2 linked regions of the Rhodopirellula baltica SH 1 genome follow. The protein of the gene in region 1 binds, or shares a complex with, the protein of each later gene. Links are inferred from orthologs where the notes say so. Each region holds a gene or a part of one and is shown in the gene's direction. Other genes may lie near its edges. The genes, in order: trxA and RB_RS14755.

Region 1 (3,005 bases):
AAGATCAGTTCGCTCAGCGATCTGATCGTAACCTCCCAATGAAGCCTTCGGTGTTGAGCCCGCGATCCATGTCACCGGCAACCCACACATCCACGGCGGTCCCACTGACGAGCGATCTGCCAAAAGATGTAAATCAGCTGGCCGATGAACTGACGCAGCAACTGCTGCCGAGCGATTCGACACCGTCGACGGTCCAAGCTCTGCCGCCGTGGTCGCTGAACCGAGACTTCGGTTGCGAGATGGCTCCGCATCTGGCCTACGGTCGCCATCGTGGACCACACCGATGTTCTTCACGTCATGCTGCCGTGGCAGTTTGCTTGTTTCGAGACCCTGCCAGCGGCGAATGGACCATTCCGTTGACCCGGCGTCCCACGACGTTGCGACATCACGGAGGCCAGATCTGTTTTCCCGGCGGCCGCATCGAACGCGGCGAAACACCACCGCGTGCCGCGCTGCGAGAATTCGAAGAAGAACTCGGCGGTTCAGCCCACGTGCATCGGTGCTGTGGCAATTTGCCTCGCCAATATGTCTACGCCAGCGACAATTTGGTCACACCGATCGTATTCGTGATCGATCCGCCCAATCAAGATTGGCAGCCCGATCCTGGTGAAGTCGATGAGGTAATTGATTTCCCAATTCAGGCGGTCCTGCAACAAACTCCCGTCGCGACGTCTCGGCAGTTGGAGGCTGATAAAGCATGTCAAATTGACATGATCCAGCAAACCAAATCGCTTCGATCCGCGACTCAACCCGACACTGTCGCCGGTCAATTGACTTTCGCGGCACCCGCGTTTCACCATGGTTCGGTGCACGTCTGGGGCGCGACCGCGATCATTCTCGGGCAGTTGGCGCAGGCTTTGCATTCCATTTAGCTTGCAAAGCACCGTTTTACGGGCCCGCAAAAACCGATTTGGCGAGCCTTCATCAAAAATGGGCATTTCATATCTAGGACGCTCCCACCCGAATCGACGCGTTTCACTTCGTAGATCACGGCTGAAATCGCTCCCAGCGGCTGGTTGTCCCAGAGACCCTAAAACACCCGGTAGGCAAATTGACAGTTTGCCAACGGGTTCTAAAATCACTCCTCCAACAACACCGTTACGTTCAAGGACCTTAGCCATGGCCTCAGAAGCAGTCAAAGAATTCAACGACGACAATTTCGATTCCGAAGTCCTCAAAAGCGACAGCCCTGTGCTGGTTGACTTTTGGGCTCCATGGTGTGGTCCTTGCCGTCAAATTGCACCCATGATCGACGAACTGGCTTCGGAAAATCCTGGCGTCAAGATTGGCAAAGTCAACATCGACGATAACCCAGGTGCCGCTCAAAAGTTCGGCATCAACAGCATCCCAACATTGTTGCTGTTCAAGAACGGCGAGATCGCTGACACCTTCGTTGGTGTTCGCCCGAAAGCCGCTTTGCAAGACGCCCTGACTTCGGTCAGCTGAATTCGCTCCGACGAATCCAACCAACCTCGCGTTTCAAAGAACCGCGAGGTTTTTTCATGCGCCCGCCGAACTTAGCGTCACACTTGGATTCTCTCGTTCATGCGAAGATCTGGATCACGCCAAGATGTCGTGAACCAACTCACCGTGCACATCGGTCAGGCGGTAGTCACGACCTTGAAAACGATAAGTCAGTTGTTTGTGGTCGAACCCCAGCAAGTGCAAAATGGTTGCGTGCAAATCATGAACGTGAACCGGGTTCTCTGCGACATCAAACCCAAGTTCATCAGTTTGCCCGTAAGCCAAACCGGGTTTCAATCCGCCGCCGGCCATCCACATGCTGAACGAATTGGGATGGTGATCGCGACCGTCGTTGCCGCCTTGGACCATGGGGGTGCGGCCAAACTCACCACCCCAAATCACCAGCGTTTCATCCAGCATGCCTTGTTGCTTCAGGTCCTTCACCAAAGCGGCGCACGCCTGATCGGTGTCACCGCAATTCTGCTTCAAGCCTCCCGTCAAACCACCGTGCTGGTCCCATGACTCATGGAACAACTGCACAAAGCGGACGCCTCGTTGGACCAAACGTCGAGCCAACAAACAATTGTTTGCGAACGACATCTTGCCTGGCTCTGCACCGTATAACTTCAACATGTGTTCCGGCTCATCGGACAGAGCCATCGCTTCGGGCGCACTCGATTGCATCCGATACGCCATCTCATAGCCGTTGATCCGAGTGGCAATTTCCGGATCACCCACGACGTCCAAGCGGCGCCGGTTCAGTTCGTTGACGGTCTGCAAAGATTGACGCTGTGACCAATCGCTCATGCCGGGTGGGTTGGACAGATACAGTACCGGGTCACCGCTGCTCCGGAACTCCACCCCGGAGTGCAACGATGGCAAGAAGCCCGAATTCCAGTTCCCCGATCCGGCACTGGGCCCCTTTTTACCGCTGTTGAACACGACATAAGCCGGCAAATCGCGAGACTCGCTGCCGAGCCCATAGGTGGTCCAGGATCCCATGCTCGGACGACCAAATTGCTGCGAGCCAGTGCTCATCATCAATTGCGCCGGAGCATGATTGAACGCGTCGGTCTTCATGGACCGAATCAAACAAATGTCATCCAGCACACCGGCGGTATGAGGCAGCAATTCGCTGATGTGCGTGCCAGCTGAGCCCTTCTTTTCAAACTTGAACTTGGGTCCCAACAACTTGGAGTTGGGATTGATGAACGCGGCACGGTAACCATCCAGCAACTCCGCTGGAGGCAGGGTTCCATCGAGTCGTTCTAATTCCGGTTTGTAGTCGAACATCTCGAACTGACTGGGTCCGCCGCCCATGAATAACAAAATGACGTTCTTGATTTTCGCGGGAAAATGCGGCGACTTCGGTGCCATGGGATTCACCGACGATCGATCCGGACCTGCCAATTCCAAATCCCCAGCCTCGGCCATCAAGGTCGTCAGGGCGATGTGCCCCAAACCAAGTCCGCACTGCTGCAAGAACCATCGCCGACGCATCAAATCCAAACCCTTCGCGAAGCGAGACGGGTCGGCAGAGG
Region 2 (3,262 bases), 2.7 Mb from region 1 along the record:
GGGTCATGTAGACCGCATCCGCAGGCAACACCTCAGCTAGATCCAACGGCAACGTCGTCGTTCCCAAATAAACCGTCAGATAGAGAATTCCGAGGCCAATCAAACACGGCAGAACCAAATTGCCTCCGCGCCGAATCACCGCCCAACCGATGAACGCCGCCACCGGCATCGCCGTCCAAACAGACAAAACCGATTCGGGATACAGCTTGAATATGTTCGCGATCACCAACCCGAACACGGCCAAAACAATCGACAGTGCCAATGCCAAGACAATCAAGAACAGAACCTTGGCTCGTGGCGATATCAATCGCCCCGCTGCCTGCCCGATCGACTCACCTCGATTTCGAATCGAAATCACCAAAGCGGCCAGGTCGTGCACGCCGCCGATCAAAATGGAGCCGAACACAACCCAAAGCAACGCCGGCAACCATCCCCAAAAAACCGCCAGTGCTGGCCCAACGATTGGGCCCGTCCCAGCGATGCTGGTGAAATGATGGCCAAAAACAATCGACCGATCCGTTGGCACAAAGTCGACGTCATCCCGCAACGAAACGCTGGGCATCGGTTCGTCACCACTCAGACGAAACAACTTCGTGGCGAGATAGCGACCATAGGTGTGGTAGGCGACGACAAACGCGACCATCGACAGGATCGCAATGACAAGAGTGCTCATACGGAGTAATCAGACGGCGGGCAAAGGTGGGGATGAACGGCGGGAGCAGACAAGAGATAGATGGCGAGGGGTAAGTGGCGAGGGCTGTTCGCGAGTAAACGGGGTTTCCCGGCGGTGCAGGGCAGGAACTCGCCATTCTTCAGTGGGAAGGACGCGACTTTCACGGTCTCCCGTTCTCCCAATCGGTCCGCCGATCGCTGCGATGCGGCCAGACCGACCGAGGCGCAATGACGGAACCGAATCGCAAATCCCAATCGTTCCCGGCGGAATTCCTGCCACTGGCCGGTCGTCGATTCGAATTCGGCCCCTATAATACGCGAAACGTGTGGGCTCCGAACGATGCCGCAGGCCCAATCGAGACCATTTCGCATTCGCGACCACTCACCCATCAAGACTGAATCATGAGCTCTGCTTCCAGCAACGGAAATGCCCCCTCCAAAATCGAAAAGACGATCATCATCGGCAGCGGGCCGGCAGGTTGGTCGGCGGCCATCTATGCGGCTCGAGCGAATCTGGATCCCGTTCTTTACGAGGGCACGGTCAAACCGGAAATGATCCCTTTGGGGCAGCTTGCCTACACCACCGAAATTGAAAACTTCGCAGGTTTCCCCGCAGGCAACGTCCGCGCATTCGTGGAATCCGCCGTCGACAAAGATCGACACTGGAACCTGCCGATGGCTCCCGAAGGACACGAAAAGGACGGCCAACCGCACTACGCCGTGCAAGGCGTCGAACTGATGGAGTTGATGAAACAACAAGCGTTGAACTTCGGCACACGGGTGGTTGGTGACGATATCGAACGCGTCGATTTCTCAGGACCACCGCACACGCTGTATCCCGCCTCGGGCGATCCAGTTCAAGCTCACACGGTGATTATCGCCACCGGTGCTCGAGCGAACTACTTGGGTTTACCCAGCGAAGAGCTTTACAAGAACAAGGGCGTCAGCGCCTGTGCTGTTTGCGATGGTGCACTGCCGGTCTACCGCAGCAAACCATTGGCCGTTGTCGGCGGTGGTGACTCCGCGGTCGAAGAAGCCACCTACCTGGCCAATCTGAAAGGTGCCGACAAGATCTACCTGCTCGTTCGTCGCGATCAAATGCGGGCCAGCAAGGTCATGCAAGATCGTGCGATCAATCACCCCAACATCGAGATCCTTTGGAACACCGTTGTGGAAGAAGTCCTCGGTGATGAAAAGCTGGTCAATGGCTTGCGTCTGAAAGACACCGTCGACGGATCGACTCGTGAACTGAAGGTTGGCGGTATGTTCGTCGCCATCGGCCACACACCCAACACTTCGTTCTTGGACGGTGCGGTCGAAATGAACAGCGAAGGCTACATCCAGTGGACCAAGGCGTTTCGAACGAACACGTCCGTCAATGGTGTTTTCGCTGCCGGCGATGTCGCAGACGACTACTACCGTCAAGCAATCACTTCCGCCGGAACCGGATGCATGGCGGCTCTCGATGCGGAACGCTTCTTGGTCGAGCACGAGGAAACGACCGGAACGAGCGAAGCTCGCCCATCACTGACCTAAGAATTGAATTTGGCGGTTGGCTATTCGAGGAAAATGGACGCGGTCCCTCGCTGACGCTTTGGGTGGGATTCAATCAATCGGCTGGTCAGCTTCGGGTTTTCAGCGTGAAGTCTGGGTTCAATGGTCAACGCAAAAACGCAACTTCAATGCTCCGAAGCAGGTCGGCAGGAATGATCAGGTAGAACCTCACGTAGGCGAGTTTCTCTGAGACTCGCAAATGACACCGTCTCGGAGAGACGCCGCTACGTGATCAAGCCCCATGACTCCCGCTCACGTGCTTACGTTGGAATGTCGCAGCGCTAGTTGGACGAACCACTGGAGCTGCCTTGCAACTCCAACATCGCCATCGCAAACGCTTCGCCGATCTGGGCCATCGTTTTTCCGCAGCCCAGATAGTGGTACCCGGCGTTCGACGCGCCGCGTTTCCATAACGCGAGTTCCTCTTCGGAAATCAATTCGCGTTCAAACTCTCGCATGAATTCGGCTTGCTGTTCTTCAGACATCGAGCCGTCGTGATTCTCATGCCCCCGTTGCTTCGTTCGCAATTGATACGACTTCTGTCGCACCTCCGCGAACTTGCTCGCGATCGCCCCCAGCTTGTCGTCCCAGTATGGCCCCGTCGGCACCGCGACCACATTGCCGCGAAACTCGTCAAGCTTCGCGGGAGCCGCCATCGCATCTCGGAATTGCTGATGATCCGAACTCGGGTGCTCACCATCGACTCCCATCACGCCGATCACAAACGGCAATTCCGCAGCGTTCAGATCCGATCGCACGTCACGAATGAAGTCCGCCATCCATTCGGAATATTTCTCGAAACGGTTCTGCTCAGAATCGGCGGGAAGTCGCGGATAAACGTCTCGATTGACAACATCATTCCAACCTTGGAACCAAACGAAACCCGCCAGCTCGTAGCCCTGATCGGATTGGTAGGATGGAACAACGCGTTCGATGTCACTGAGCACCGACTTCACGTGATCAACCATCAAGCGGTAGTACTTCCCCGATTCCTTTTCCCCGTTGCGGTCTCGCTCAATATCGTTTTTGGTTCTCG

Evidence for each region.
Region 2: the proteins of trxA (region 1) and RB_RS14755 are in contact, whole or in part, in a crystal structure (PDB 1F6M), measured with the Escherichia coli proteins. The link is inferred for Rhodopirellula baltica SH 1 from one-to-one orthologs.

The regions. Positions count from the first base shown.
Region 1 is NC_005027.1:6,561,219-6,564,223, reverse strand. The notes cover bases 107-2,782. They hold trxA (thioredoxin), read left to right. Parts: upstream 107-1,119; coding sequence 1,120-1,446; downstream 1,447-2,782. Other genes in these bases: RB_RS25265 (DUF1501 domain-containing protein), read right to left, coding at 1,561-2,782; RB_RS25275 (NUDIX hydrolase), read left to right, coding at 107-872. In the rest of the region: more of RB_RS25275, read left to right, coding at 39-106; more of RB_RS25265, read right to left, coding at 2,783-3,005. UniProt on the Escherichia coli protein: Participates in various redox reactions through the reversible oxidation of its active center dithiol to a disulfide and catalyzes dithiol-disulfide exchange reactions.
Region 2 is NC_005027.1:3,830,977-3,834,238, forward strand. Bases 209-3,141 are described here. They hold RB_RS14755 (thioredoxin-disulfide reductase), read left to right. Parts: upstream 209-1,074; coding sequence 1,075-2,208; downstream 2,209-3,141. Other genes in these bases: RB_RS14750 (carbon starvation CstA family protein), read right to left, coding at 209-673; RB_RS14760 (sialate O-acetylesterase), read right to left, coding at 2,508-3,141. Also shown: more of RB_RS14750, read right to left, coding at 1-208; more of RB_RS14760, read right to left, coding at 3,142-3,262.